Regions from separate parts of the Pseudarthrobacter sp. MDT3-1 genome, predicted to be linked through region 1. Evidence: riboswitches for the same ligand, from Rfam matches in the RefSeq annotation. Region 1 holds a riboswitch; the other holds the start of a gene.
The links. A riboswitch is a leader RNA that binds a small molecule or an ion and turns the genes downstream of it on or off. The one in region 1 is predicted to bind S-adenosylmethionine.

Region 2: linked by a shared signal. The riboswitch ahead of metX (homoserine O-acetyltransferase MetX) and the one ahead of ACX80X_RS04790 (DUF1737 domain-containing protein) in region 1 are both predicted to bind S-adenosylmethionine.

What each region holds. Positions count from the first base shown of each region.
Region 1 is NZ_JBTNDX010000004.1:175,413-182,790, forward strand. It holds gene ACX80X_RS04770 (pyridoxamine 5'-phosphate oxidase family protein) at 1-71, shown strand, start outside; gene ACX80X_RS04775 (GNAT family N-acetyltransferase) at 85-642, shown strand; gene ACX80X_RS04780 (acetyl-CoA C-acetyltransferase) at 747-1,943, shown strand; gene ACX80X_RS04785 (hypothetical protein) at 1,952-2,452, opposite strand; SAM riboswitch class IV at 2,578-2,693, shown strand; gene ACX80X_RS04790 (DUF1737 domain-containing protein) at 2,707-2,988, shown strand; gene ACX80X_RS04795 (rhodanese-like domain-containing protein) at 2,985-3,398, shown strand; gene ACX80X_RS04800 (O-succinylhomoserine sulfhydrylase) at 3,395-4,603, shown strand; gene ACX80X_RS04805 (methyltransferase family protein) at 4,807-5,217, shown strand; gene ACX80X_RS04810 (DUF1905 domain-containing protein) at 5,129-5,470, opposite strand; gene ACX80X_RS04815 (LysR family transcriptional regulator ArgP) at 5,555-6,469, opposite strand; gene ACX80X_RS04820 (LysE/ArgO family amino acid transporter) at 6,539-7,162, shown strand; gene ACX80X_RS04825 (glutamate--cysteine ligase 2) at 7,258-7,378, opposite strand, start outside.
Region 2 is NZ_JBTNDX010000001.1:155,881-163,258, reverse strand. It holds gene ACX80X_RS00810 (DeoR/GlpR family DNA-binding transcription regulator) at 1-762, shown strand, start outside; gene ACX80X_RS00805 (histidine phosphatase family protein) at 780-1,460, opposite strand; gene ACX80X_RS00800 (CPBP family intramembrane glutamic endopeptidase) at 1,605-2,384, shown strand; gene ACX80X_RS00795 (VOC family protein) at 2,488-3,126, opposite strand; SAM riboswitch class IV at 3,335-3,449, shown strand; gene metX (homoserine O-acetyltransferase MetX) at 3,462-4,577, shown strand; gene ACX80X_RS00785 (hypothetical protein) at 4,675-5,205, opposite strand; gene ACX80X_RS00780 (winged helix DNA-binding domain-containing protein) at 5,219-6,427, opposite strand; gene ACX80X_RS00775 (SGNH/GDSL hydrolase family protein) at 6,487-7,335, opposite strand.

The sequences.
Region 1 (7,378 bases):
GCTTCCAGGTCACCAAACCGGACGTCTGGAACACCCGGTTGTCGGACCGCCGTCGTGCTTCCTTCGAATAGCGCGGGAGAGTTCTTGCTTAGCGATGCCCCGGCCTTTCTCGTCCCGGGGGTCCGGATCCGGCTGCTGCGGCGGAGTGACGCAGCCGGCCTGAGCGAGGCCTACCTACGGAACCGCCAGCACCTCGAGGCTTGGGAACCGGAGCGGGACGAAGCCTTCTTCGCTCCCAGGCATCAACTGGACATCATCCGGGCCAAGCTCGCCCAGCATTCCGTGGGCCAGGAAGTTCCGTGGGTGCTGGTGGACCACAACGATCCCGCTTGCATCGTCGGCGCCGTCACCCTCACCGGCATCGTCCGCGGGCCGTTCCTCAACGCCAACCTCGGGTACTGGGTTGATTCCACCCTCAACCGGCGGGGCATCGGATCTGCGGCGGTCCGCTTCGCCACTGACCATGCCCGGACAGAACTGGGCCTCCACCGGGTCCAGGCGGCAACGCTGCTCGACAATGAGCGCTCACGCAAGATCCTCAAACGCGCCGAGTTTCGGGAAATCGGCGTGGCGCCGCAGTACCTGAAGATCGCCGGCCGCTGGCAGGACCACCTACTCCACCAACTGCTCCTCCACGGCTGACGCGATCGCGGCCGAATCCACAGCGCCTGCGCCACCTCACCGGCCCTCACGGTTCGCCTAAGCTGGCCCCAAGCACTCCTGAATCCGCAACCGAAAGGCAGACCATGAGCAACGACGCTCACATCCCCGTCATCCTGGGCGGCGCACGGACCCCCTTCGGCAAGTTCCGCGGCAGCCTCTCCGGGCTCACCTCCAGCGAACTGGGTGCCCACGCCATCCGGAACGCTCTGGAACGGTCCGGGGTGGCGCCGGAACAGATCCAGGCCGTCATCGTAGGCCAGGTTATCCAGGCGGGCGCTGGCCAGGGACCCGCCCGGCAGGCCAGCCTCGCCGCGGGCATCGGCTGGGACGTGCCCACCGTAACCATCAACAAACTGTGCCTGTCCGGCCTCACCGCGGTGATCGATGCCGCCCGGATGATCCGCGCCGGCGAGGCTGATTTCATCGTGGCGGCGGGCCAGGAATCCATGACCAACGCCCCGCACCTGCTGCCCCGGCTCCGCGGCGGCGTGGCCATCGGCGATGCGCCGCTGCTGGATTCACTGAACTTTGACGGCCTGCAGGACCCCGTCTCAGGCGAACTGATGGGCTCCGCCACGGACGCCGGGAACGCCCGCCTGGGCATCAGCCGCGAGGACCAGGACGCCGTCGCCGCCCTTTCGCACCAGCGGGCGGAGGCCGCCCGGGCGGCCGGCATCCTGGCTGAGGAGATCGCTCCGGTGGAGGTCCCGCAGCGCCGGGGACCCGCCGTCGTGATTGATGCCGACGAAGGCATCCGCGCCGGCACCACCATCGAGACGCTGGCGGCACTGAAGCCCGCCTTCTCCAAGGATCCGGCGGCCACCATCACCGCCGGTTCTGCCTCCCCGCTGTCAGACGGCGCCGCCGCAGTGGTAGTGGCCAGCAAGGCAGCAGCGGAAGCGGCCGGCCTGAGCTGGATCGCGGAAATCGGCAGCCACGGCCAGACCGCCGGACCGGATGGATCCTTGCATTCCCAGCCGTCCCGCGCCATTGAGCGGGCGCTGAAACTCGAAGGGATGACCATTGACGACGTGGACCTCATTGAGATCAACGAAGCCTTCGCCTCAGTGGTGCTGCAGTCCGCCACGGACCTGGGGATCGACGCGGACAGGATCAACACCGACGGCGGCGCCATCGCCCTGGGCCACCCGGTGGGCGCCTCGGGGGCCCGCCTGGTCCTGCATCAGGCACTCGCGCTGAACCGGCGCGGCGGCGGGACAGGCGTGGTTGCGTTGTGCGGCGGCGGCGGCCAGGGCGACGCCCTGATCCTCAAAGCCTGACGCCAGGGTCAGGCTCCGGGTCCAAGGATCACCAGCGGCACCAGGCGTTCCGCGCACGAAACCCGGACAAGTTCCGCCGGCCCCTGAGCCGCCCGGTTGTTCACCCCTGTGTCGTCGCACCAGTCCAGGTTGTACGGGTAAGCGGTGACCCCGGCCTTCCCGGGAGCCACGCCAGCCGGGACGGTGAACACGAAAGTGAAGCCGCCGTCGTCGGACATGGGAGCGAGCTCTTCCAGCACCGCGGTGCCGGTCGCATCCTTGACCGTCACCTGGACCTGCGCGTCGGTGCCGTAGCGGGCATCGCAAGTGGTATCCGGGGCGCTGACGGTGATCTGGTCGCCGGGTTTGGCGGCGGCAGGCGAGACGGAAAACTCCGGCGGCATGCAGGGCGCCGGCGCGAAAATGCTCCGGCAGCTTGTCACCCCCACCAGCACCGGCACGGCGCACAGCGTCACGGCCAAAACGCGCGCCCAGGCGCCCGTCAAAGAACGCCCTCGAATGTTCCCCATGACCCGATTGTCCCGTCGGCGCCGGCGTTACGGAAGCACGGCGGGGTCACGGAAGCACGCGATGGTTACGGAACATGACGTCGGCGGCGGTGCGGCCGGGCGGGCCGGATGTTACGTTTTTGGGGAGTAATGAGAACCGGCGCCAAGCCCTGACTGGCCGGTCGGCAACCCTCCCTTTCGCGGCGGGGTGCCTCAGGTGAATACTCGGCATATCGACCCATTCGAGCTGCAAGCGTGAAAGAAGGAGTTCCGTCGTGTCTGACGCACCCGCCCCTGCCCCCGCCCCCGCCCCCGCCCCCGAAGAGAAACTGTCGTACCGGCTTGTCACCGGGCCGGATGACAGGTCTTTCTGTGAACGGATTTCCACTGCCCTGGCCGAAGGGTATGTCCTGCACGGCAGCCCGGCCGCGACGTCCAACGGCGGCGTTGTGATTGTTGCGCAGGCACTCATCCTCCCGTCGGCCATCGCCACCGCTGATGCCGCCGTCGCCTCCGCCGTGGATGACCTCGATTTCGACGGCGAGGGCCACGCATGAGCTACGCCGGAGACCTCACCCCGCAGCAGGCCTGGGCCAAACTCGAACAGGGCGCCATTCTGGTGGATGTCCGGACCGAAGGTGAATGGGCCCACATCGGCATCCCGGACACGAAGGCCACGGACAACGATCCCCTGTTCATCCCGTGGACGTTCCCGGGTGGCATCCCGAACCGGGATTTCATCACCGACCTGACGCAGCAGGCCCCGGTGGACGACGGCACTGAACTGGTGTTCCTCTGCCGCTCGGGCCAGCGCTCCATCGCCGCCGCCATCGCCGCGACGCAGGCCGGTTTCACCTCCTACAACGTCCTGGAGGGTTTCGAGGGCGAGCCGGACCGCTACGGCGAGCGCACCGTCAACGGCTGGAAGAACCGCGGCCTGCCCACCAATCTGGGAATAGCCAAGTGACCTTCAACCCAGACGCCGCCAGCTGGAGCGCCGAGACGCAGGCGGTGCGCGGCGGGCTGGACCGCACCAACTTCCAGGAGACCACCGAGCCGGTCTTCCTGAACTCGGGCTTCGTCTACGAGTCCGCTGCCGCCGCCGAGCGCGCCTTCACCGGCGAGGACGAACGCTTCGTCTACTCCCGGTACGGCAACCCGTCCGTAGCCACATTCCAGGAACGCCTCCGCCTGCTCGAAGGCACCGAAGCGTGCTTTGCGACGGCGTCGGGCATGTCAGCGGTGTTCACAGCCCTGGGCGCCCTGTTGGCGGCCGGGGACCGCGTGGTTGCCGCGCGCTCCCTGTTCGGGTCCTGCTTTGTGATCCTGAACGAGATCCTGCCGCGCTGGGGCGTGGAAACCGTGTTTGTTGACGGCCCGGATCTTGAGCAATGGCGCGTCGCGCTGTCGGAGCCCACCACGGCCGTGTTCTTCGAGTCGCCCTCCAACCCGATGCAGGAAATCGTGGACATCGCCGCGGTCAGCGAGCTGGCACACGCCGCCGGGGCCACCGTCGTCGTCGACAATGTCTTTGCCACTCCCCTGCTGCAGCGCTGCGGCCAGCTGGGTGCGGACGTGATTGTGTACTCCGGCACAAAGCACATCGACGGCCAGGGACGTGTCCTGGGCGGCGCCATCCTGGGCACCAAGGAGTTCATCGACGGCCCGGTCAAGCAGCTCATGCGGCACACCGGCCCGGCCCTCTCCGCGTTCAACGCCTGGGTGCTCACCAAGGGCCTCGAAACGATGGCGCTGCGCGTGAACCACTCCTCCGCGTCCGCGCTGCGGCTGGCCGAATGGCTCGAACAGCAGCCGGCCGTCAGCTGGGTCAAGTACCCGCTGCTGAAATCTCACCCGCAGTACGAGCTCGCCGCCAAGCAGATGAAGGCCGGCGGCACCGTCCTCACGTTGGAACTTGCGACGACGGGTGGCCGCTCCGGCAAGGAAGCCGCCTTTGCGCTGCTGGACGCCTTGCGGATCATCGACATCTCCAACAACCTGGGCGACGCGAAGTCCCTCATCACCCATCCGGCCACCACGACGCACCGCGCCATGGGCCCCGAGGGCCGCGCCGCGATCGGGCTCAGCGATGGCGTGGTGCGGCTGTCCGTGGGCCTGGAGGACGTGGACGACCTCATCGGCGACCTGGAGCAGGCCCTGAAGCACATCTAGGTCTGGTTGGCCTGGTTCTGATTGGCGCGAAGGAACAGTTGAGGCCCTGTTTCTTGCGTCTTTCGGGGCCTCAACTGTCCCTTCGCGCCGGGAGGCCGTGACGTATGAACGCACACCGGGACTGGGGCCGGCTGCTTTCCAACATCCCGCTGCCCGAGCAGAACCTGGCGGGAATCGCCGTCGGCGTGGTCCTTCAGCGTTTGATGCCGCTCCGGCTCGGCGGGCCACACTTTCTGGTACGGACCATCGGCGCTGCATCGTTGGCGGCGGGTGGCGCAATCGTCAGCTGGGCGTTGCTGGCTGCCCGGAACACCCGGTTGTCCCGGCCCGATGCGTTGCTAACCGCCGGGCCGTATGCGCACTCGCGGAACCCGATGTACGTGGGCTGGGCCCTGGCGCACCTGGGAATTGGGCTGCTGCGCGATGATCTCTGGATGGTGGCGGCCCTCCCGGTGGCTTCCGTCGCAGTGCACCGCGGGGTGCTTGGAGAAGAGGCGATCCTGGCGGCGTCGTTTCCGGTGGAGTTCAGCCAGTACCGCTTGTCTGTTCCCCGGTACGTGCCTCGTCTTCGCCGTGGATGGCGAGCCGGACGGCCACTTCATCCCCGTCGCTGATGCCCGCCGCGTCCCGGACAGCCTTCTTGACGGGCAACAGGTAGGAGCGGCTTTTGCTGTCCGGAAAGACCGAGGTCTGCCAGGTGCAGCCGGAGATTTCCGCCGTGACTCTGACCGAGCCGAAGCCCTTCCGGAACACCGCTGCCTCCTCCCGGAGGTCGTCGGCGACCTCCACCGGGAGGGTCAGAAAGTGCCAGCCGGATTCGTCGGGATAGCGCCACAGTTCGGCCCGGAATGAGTACAACGACGTCACGGCCTGAGTATGGCATGCCGCGTTGCCGGACGCATCCCCTGTGGGGGCCCGGCCACGCGAACGGCGGGTGAGGCGAACGCCCGCTCAGGCGCCTGGCTGGCCGCCTGGCTGGCGCAGCTGCCGGGAGGCCGTCTCCCGGACGGCGGCGGTCAGCTGGTTGAGCACCGGGGAGTCGATTTTCCAGCGCTGCCAGTACAAGGACACGTCAACGGGGCTCGCGGAGGCCAGCTCCACGAGGGCGCCGCTGCGGAGGTCTGCCAGGCACTGTTGCTCCGGCAGCAGCCCCCATCCCAGTCCCAGCCGGATGGCCTGGGCGAACTCGGCCGACGACGGCACATAGTGCCGCGGCGCGGTCAGTTCCGCGCCGGTCATCGTGCGGAAGAACCCGTCCTGCAGGTCATCCTTTCGGTCAAAGTCCACCACCGGGGCCTGGCTCCCTGCAACAAGTTCAGGCCCGTCGGGCCACCAGCGCCGGAGGTAGCCGGGACTTGCCACCGCACGGTACCGCAGGGAACCCAGCGGTTCCACACTGCAGCCCTGGACCGGTTCCGGCGTTGCGGTAACCGCGGCCATCACCGATCCGGTCCGCAGGAGCTGGGTGGAATGCTGCTCGTCCTCCCTGCGCAGTTCGAAGCAAGCGCCGAGGTCCGGCGGAAGATTTGCCAGCGCAGGCATGAACCAGGTGGAGAGTGAGTCCGCGTTCACCACCAAGGGAATGGGCGCCGTCGGGCGGTCCCTGCTCTCGCCGAGCTCCTGCTGGGCGTCCCATTCGAGCTGCCGGACCTGCCGGGCGAACCGCAGGATGGCTTCTCCGGCTGTTGTGGGGCGGACGGGGTTGGTGCGCTGCAACAGGATCTGGCCGGCCGCGTCCTCCATCGCCTTGAGACGCTGGGAAATGGCCGACGGCGTGACGTACAGGCTGCGGGCCGCCGCCTCGAGCGTCCCCTCGTCCACGACGGCCGCGAAGGTCCGGAGCTGCTCGAACTGGAACATCTTCATTAGCTTTCCTTAATAGAGCTTAGAATATTTAGCTGGAGTAATCCTATGTCCGCCCGTACGTTGGAGGATATGGATCTGACTGCATTTCTAGGCCCCGCCGCGCTGGGCTTCGGCACGGGCCTCGCCCTCATCGTGGCCATCGGCAGCCAGAACGCTTTTGTCCTCCGGCAGGGCATCCGCGGCGAGCATGTGGCCGCCGTCGTCCTGGTCTGCAGCGTCTCCGATGCGCTGCTCATCGCTGCGGGCATCGCCGGAGTGGGGGCGCTGCTCCAGTCGAGTCCCGTGATCGTAGACGTGGTCAGATTTGCCGGCGCCGCCTTCCTGGTGGGCTACGGCGCTATGGCGGCGCGCCGGGCGGTTCGTCCTGGAGCACTAACGGCGTCGGGGCGGCAGCCCGCCGTCGGCCTCGGCGCCGCCATCAGCACGGTACTGGCCCTGACGTGGCTCAACCCGCATGTCTACCTGGACACTGTGCTGCTGCTCGGATCGGTGGCCAACCAGCAGGCACAGGATTTGCGTTGGTGGTTCGGGGGCGGAGCCATCGCCGCCAGCATCGCCTGGTTCAGTGCGCTCGGGTTCGGTGCCAGGGTCCTCCGGCCGTTCTTCGCGCGGCCCTCCTCGTGGCGCATCCTGGACGGACTCGTCGCTGCGGTCATGCTCACGCTGGGTGTGCGCCTGGCTGTCGGTGCATGACGTCGTCGTTTCTTGGCGCGAACGGACACTGTGGGCCCGTCACAGCGCAAGAGCAGGGCTATATCTGCCCGTTCGCGCAAAGCTTCAGGGAGAACTCAGGACAGGCGCACGCGCAGCAGCTCCGGGACCTCGTCCGCCTCACGCAACCCGGAAGTGCCGCGCATCGTGACACGCACGGCGTGGGCAACCACGGCCCCCAGCCCGCCGTCGTCGGGC
Region 2 (7,378 bases), on a different contig from region 1:
ATCCTCAATATCCTCGCCAAAACCGGCCAGGTGGAGGTGGAAGAAATCGTGGGCACGCTGGGTGTATCGCCGGCCACGGCACGGCGTGATCTGGACAGCCTGGCCAAGCGACGGCTGCTGACCCGCACCCGGGGCGGAGCCACCACCGGCGCCCTGGCGTACGACCTCCCCGGCCGGTACAACCGTGACGACCACGCCGAAGCCAAGGAACAGATTGCCCAGGCGGCTTCGGCGCTCATTTCACCCGGCGCGGTGATCGGGCTTTGCGGCGGCACCACCAGCACGGCCCTCGCGCAGATCCTGGCAACGCGGGAGGACCTCAACGCTCCCGCCAACCAGCCCACCCTGACGGTGGTTACCAACGCCATCAATATCGCTGCGCAGTTGGCTGTCCGCCCCAACATCAAAGTCATGGTGACCGGCGGCATCCTGAACCCCCGCTCCTACGAACTGGTGGGCCCGTACACCGACATCATCATGCAAAAGGTGGTCATGGACATCGCCTTCATCGGCGTCAATGGCATCGACCCCGAGGTAGGCCCCACCAACACGGGGGAGGGTGAAGCGTCAGTGAATGCCCTGCTGGCCAGCCGGGCCCGGGTTTCCTATGTCCTGGCCGACTCCTCCAAAGTTGGCGTCAGAGCCTTCGCCACCATGGACGGCTACGCGTTCAACCGCCTGATCACCGACTCCGGTATCTCCGCGGAGGACAAGGCAGCGTTCGAAGCCAACGGCACCGAAGTGATCGTGGCTCCGCACTAAGTGACCAGCAACAACCCCTAAAAGATCATCGGCGGCGCATCCAGGACGGTCTCGTCCACCCGGCGGTCCACCCACTGGCTGAACGGAATATCGAGTTCGTACTTGCCCAGGTCGGTGCGCAGAAGGGTCCGCACCGCGGCATTGTCCGGGTTGTTGAGTGATTCGAAATACTCCACCGACCAGTGGAACCAGCGCATGCAGAACAGCCGCATGGTGAGCCCGTGGGTCACCAGCAAGGTGTTGGGGGCGTAGTCCGGCTTAGACCAGTGGCGATACAGCGTCTCCATGAACGACGAGATCCGGTCGTAGACGTCGGAGCCGGATTCGCCTTCCCGGAACCGGTAGAAGAAATGGCCGTAGGCGTTGCGGAGTTCCTTCTGGTCCTCGATATCGCCGGTGATCTGAAAATTGGCCCAGTCCTGCTCACGGAGGCGTGGCTCTTCGATCACCCGTTCCGTGAGGCTGCCAAGGTTGAGTGCCTCCAGGGTCTGGTGCGCCCGCAGGTACGGCGATACATAAACGCAGACCTGGCGGCCGTCCAGCTCGCGGCGGATCCGTTCGCCGGCCGCCGTGGCCTGCGCCAGGCCCAGGGGAGTCAACGGAATCCGGTAGTCCGGGACCCTGTTGTAGATGGACGTATCGACATTGGCCGCGGACTGGCCGTGCCGGATCATGAAGATTTTCCCTGGCGCGCTCATAAGCCCCAAGCATAGGTGCCGCCCCGAGGATGCTCTCTCACTTTTGGTGCGTTTTCGGCGGACGCTCTCTCACTTTGGTCAGCCCCGGCGAGCTGGCCACCCCCGAATCAGCGAAGAACCAGAAACTAAAGGCAAGATGGAACCATGTTGGTTCCCTCCCGCCGTCGGCTGCGGATTGAAGTCTGGATTGTGCTGGGTCTGTCCCTGGGGCAGTCCGCCGTCTACTCGGTGGTGCAGCTGCTGGACAAGATGACGCGTGCACCGCTGGCCGAAGGCACGTCCACGCTGAACCGGTCACAGAGCCCCCGCGAATACTTCGATCTCACCTACCAGCTGCTGGACATCATTTTCGCCCTCGTGCCCGTGCTGCTGGTCATCTACTTCCTTACGGACCAGCGGCAATCCGGCGCCGGAGTGAGCCCCCAAGGCTGGTCCGCCTTCCGGAAGCTGGGGTTCAACTTCGCCCGGCCGGGCCGTGACCTGCTGCAGGGCTTTGGCCTCGCGGCGCTGATCGGGATCCCGTCGCTGGGCCTCTACGCAGCGGGACGTGCCCTGGGGATCACCACCGCCATCATCCCCAGCGCGCTCGACTCATACTGGTGGACGGTTCCCGTCCTGATCCTGTCCGCGCTGCGGCACGCCATCGTGGAAGAAGTCATTGTGGTGGGTTACCTCCTGGACCGCTTCGGCAAGTTCGGCTGGAGCATGCCCCTGGCCATCTTCACTAGCTCGATGCTCCGCGGCAGCTACCACCTTTATCAAGGCTTCGGGCCGTTCATCGGCAACGCAGTGATGGGTGTGGTCTTCGCCTGGCTCTACACAAAGACCAAACGGGTGATGCCGCTGGTTATCGCACACGCGCTGCTGGACATCGTTGCCTTCGTTGGCTTCAGCCTCTTTGGCAGGGCTGTGGGCCTGGGCTAAGGGGGTTTGTCCGGCTCAGGTCCAGCTTAAAAGGATTCGGCCGCCATCGGTGGGTGGCATCATTGGCACCCGCTGATGGCGGCCGAAGCTATTGAACGTGCAATCAGATGGTGACTGCTCCGGTAGCGGTTTCGAAGGTTACTGACAGGATGCCCGGGGTTCCATGCGGAGCCACCCAGTCAACGGCCACATCCTCCAGCGGCTTCTCGACGGGCTCGCCCAGCCATTCCGTCACGCGTTCGGCGGAACCGGCTATGGTCAGGCAGCTCATCTTGACGTTGCTCTCATAGGCGTTGGACGGGTGCAAGGCGGGGTCACCCTCCCACTTGAGCATGTACGGGACCTGAGGGTCCGCGATCAGGCCCAGGATGCCGATCTGCTTCCAGACCAGCTCGCGGCCGTCCGGGAACTTGCGGTTGCCGTTGACGGCGGCACGGCCCAGGCGGTCTTCGAACGGAGCGAGGTCGTCCACTTCGACGCACCAGCCCATCCAGCCGCCGCCGGCTTCGGATCGGGCCCGGACAGCCTGCCCGAAGGGAGCCTTGTCCGATGCCGGGTGGTTCAGGACCTCCACGACTTCCAGGTATTTATGGCCCGCGAGGGGAATAATCATGTTCCGGGTTCCAAACCGGGGGTGCACGCCACCCTTCACGGCTTCAACGCCAAGGGCGGACGAGATACGTTCGGTGGTGGCAACGAGGCCATCTTGTTCACAGGCGTAAGAGACGTGATCCATGCGCATGCCATCATCTTGGCACTTTGTGATCCGGCTCTCAGCTAAGGGTAGCCTTACCGGAATCCTGATGCGTCAGGAGTGGACATTTCCGGGCGGCCAAGGGTGCGGCGGAGCCCAACAAAGACGCGGCAGGCCAGCCGCAGTAGGGCTCCCGCGAAGTCACAACCAGTCACACGCTTAGCAATAGACCGGGGCTGTTCGTACACTCGAAGCAGGTCATGAGTGCCAGCGACAGCCCCGGCTTGCTGGCCGGCAACCCTCTTTTGCGGCGGGGTGCCCCGGGTGAGGACCTGGCCTGCCGGTCAATTGACGGTGGGCAAGCGCGTAGAAAAGGTCCTTCCATGACGATTACGATTTCCCGTACCGCAGAACCCGGGAACGGTGTGGTCCGTTACGCCAGTATTGGCGGACTCGAGCTCGAAGCCGGCGGATACCTCCCGGAAGTCACCCTCGGCTATGAAACGTGGGGAACCCTCAACGCGGACGGCTCCAACGCCGTCCTGATTGAGCACGCCCTGACCGGAAGCACACACGTGACGCGCGGCGACAGCGACGAGCCCGGCTGGTGGGAACAGCTGGCCGGGCCGGGTGCGCCGGTGGACACGGACCGGTTCTTTGTGGTCTCCATCAACATCGTGGGCGGCTGCTACGGCTCCACTGGGCCGTCCTCGGATGCCCCGGACGGCAAGCCGTGGGGGTCCCGCTTTCCGTTGGTAACGCTGCGGGACACCACCGCGGCCGAGGCCAGGCTGGCTGACCAGCTGGGAATCCCGAGCTGGTACGCCGTGCTGGGCGGTTCCATGGGCGGCGCGCGGGCCCTGGAATGGGCGGTCACCTATCCGGAACGGGTTCAGCGGTGCGCCGTTATCTCGATCGGTGCCGCCAGCACCGCCGAACAGATCGCATTCGCCCAGGCGCAGACGCTCGCCATCCGCCAGGACAGCAATTTTAACAACGGCGACTACTACGGCGGTCCGCTGCCGGAGGACGGACTGGCCCTGGCACGGCGCATCGCGCACATCACCTACCGCTCCGCCGAGGAATTCCATGGCCGCTTCGGCCGGTCGGCCCAGCACCCCGAATCGCCGTTCCAGGCGGCAGCGCTGGGGGAGCGGGGCCGCTACCAGGTGGAAAGCTACCTGGACCACCAGGGCAAAAAGCTGGTGCGGCGCTTTGATGCCAACAGCTACATCGCCATCACCGACGCCCTGATGAGCCACGACGTCTGCCGCGGGCGGGGCTCGCTGAACGAGGCCTTGGGCCGGGCCACTGCCAGGTTCTTCGTGGCTGCGGTGGACAGCGACCGGCTGTACTTCCCGTCCCAGTCCCGTGAACTGGCTGACGCGCTCCCCGGCGACGTGGACGTGCACGTTATTGAGGCCCCGATCGGCCACGACGGCTTCCTGACCGAGATCGGCCAGCTCGGCGTCCAGCTCCGAGACACGTTCCTGATCTAAGCGCCAGGGGACACTTGAGCCCCTGCCCTTAAACGCGAGAGGACACTTGAGGCCCTGGAATCAGGGCCTCAAGTGTCCTTTCGCGCTGACTAAGCGATCAGCCGTTCATGATGTCGGAGCGGCGCTTCATGTAGTCCTCCATGGCCAGCTCGCCGTTGCTGTACTGCTGGTCGAGTTCGGCCAGCTTGCGGGCACGGTATCCCTGCGGGCCCGACGGCGGCAGGGGAATGCCGGGGGCGGCAGGCTGCTGCGGTGCTTCCGCGCGCTGCTCCGGCACCGGCTGGCCGTTGGGTTGCGGCTGGCCGTACGGCGGGAACTGCTGATCCGCAGAAGGAATCGGCTGCATGGGCGGCAACGGCTGGCTCGGCGGCAGGGGCTGCGGGCTCATGATCTGCCGGAAGCCGCCACTCATGTAATCCTGCTGCGTGTAGCCGTCACGGGGCTGCTTGTTCTGCGGCCCCGGGTACTGATCGCTGCCCGGGTACTGCCCGCCGCCTGGAAACTGCTCGGGGTAGCGGCCGGAAAAGCTCTGCTCCTGGTTCCGTTTGTTCACGGATTTCCGGTACATCCGCATCGCCATCGGTATCACGAACGACAGAATGATGATCCAGAAAAACAAGCTGTTCACGGTGTAGCGCCTCTCATATGTGTCCTTCCAGCTTAACCCCGGAGCCCACACGCGCGGCCGGGATCCCCAGGAAGGCCCCGTACCGGTCCACGGCGTCCTGCACGGCATCTTCCGTGGCCCGGTCCGCGGCAGCGGACAGCCGGATATCCAGCTCACAGCGGCCGGAGAACATGGTGTGCCGCCAGCAGCCGGCCATCCGCCCGTCCAGCAGCACCACATGCATCGGATCCCCGGCGACCGGGAACGCCGGAGCGCTGCCGCCCAGATAGTGCCGCGTTGCTGAATAGCCCATCACGTATTCGTCGTAGCACTGGATCAGGTCGATCCGCGGTCCTGCCGCGGCCGTGGCGTTGCCGGCCTCCGAACCGCCCTCCGCGCCGGCGTCGAAATAATGCTCGACGCCGTCAATCACCAACGTTGCCAGCGTTTCGGGAGCAGCCGCCAGGGTCTGTTGGAGGCCGAGGCGCACGTCGGCCATGGTGAGCCCGGACCAATCGGCGCAGTCCTTGACGGTGGCCGGACCGCGGCTGGTGAAGTAGCGCCGGACGAGCTCGCTGAGCGCTTCGGCCCGGGTGGGAGGCCCGGGCGGGCCGGCAGGTACACGCTCGTCAAAAAGGGCGTAGGTCTGCTTCAGGGACCCGCCCCGGCTGCGCACTGGCGACCCGCTGGTCAGGATTCCGCTGATCTCGGCGTGCATGATCAGGTAGGCCAGCTGGAAGCCGGTGGCCGCGAACCCTTCGTCCTGCAGCCGCGAGGCCAGCTGTTCGCGGGTCAGGTGTGAGCCGCCCCGGACGGCTTCGGCCAGGACCTGTCCGCTCCGGTCAGCGGCGGCGGCATCAATCCCGGTCTGCCGGGACATGCCCGCGTTGCCCTGGTGAAGCCGCGGCGCGGACAAGGCCGTCAGCCAGCGAAGGTCCTCGCGGTGCACAAAATGCCAGGTGGGCCGCAGGATATGGGTGCGCAGGATGCGCCCGTCGGACACCGCCTCCTCCACCTCCGCGGCTGTGGCCACCGAAGTCGAGGTGGCAGCAACCCGGTGAGACGGGGCCCCAACGGCAGGTCCAAGACTGCCGGTCCTTTGCGCCAGGCTCCAGCGGGCGTAAGGAAACTCCTGCGTCTGGACAGCCAGCGAGTGCCGGACGGCGTCCTCCGGGGCGCCCAGGCCGGGCCCGCGCAGCCGTTGGGCGTGAAGCCGCCGCCGCACTACCTCATCCGGATTCATGCCCGTCCGGGGGAGCTGTCCCGGGGTCACGCCGGGCCGCCGGTCACGCCGGGCCGCCGCTAGCGCCGGGCGTCGATGGTGCCCAGCGGCCCCTCGCCGGAACCCAACGGAACGCCCGGGCCGAACACGGGTCCCGGCGTCGGGCGTTTTGCGGTGATTCCGTCGCCGGAGGAGCGGTGGCGCAGCCGCCGCACCACCCACGGGACAAAGTACTCGCGGGCCCACACCAGGTCCTCGGAGCGGGCTGTCCGCCACGTGCGGGTGGGCAGGGGCTTGGGCCGGAGAGGCTCGAGCGTGTGGTCCACGTTGAGCGATTCCAGCACCATGGCGGCGATGGTGTGGTGTCCCAGCGGCGAAAAATGCAGGCGGTCTTCGTCCCACATCTGCGGATCGTTCAGCTGCTTGAGCGACCACATGTCGGCGATGATGGCGTCATGGCGGGCGGCCACTGTGCGGAGGTTCTCGTTGTAGATGGCCACCTTGCTGCGGATCCGTCCCAGGACCGAGGATCCGGTATCCGGACCGTTGAACAGCACCACCGTGGCGCCGCCCATGGCCAGGATCTGGACCACTGAATCAAGTTTTTCGGCGAGGGCGTCGGGGTCGCCGCCCGGCCTGATGAGATCGTTGCCGCCGGCGGAAAGGGTTATCAGGTCCGGCTTAAGCGCCAGGCACGGAGCGAGCTGTTGGTCCACGATCTGCTGCAGCAGCCGGCCGCGGACGGCCAGGTTGGCATAGGCGAAGTCCGCCTGGCCCCTGCCCAGTTCCTCGGCCACGCGGTCCGCCCAGCCGCGGAAGCCGCCGGGGCTTGTGGGGTCCGGGTCGCCGATGCCCTCGGTGAACGAATCTCCCATCGCCACATAGCGGCTCCAGGGGTGGGCTTCCGTGGCCCTGGGCGGGCTCTGCATGGCTTTTGTGTCATTCACGGTCCTATCCTGCCTCCTTGCTCAC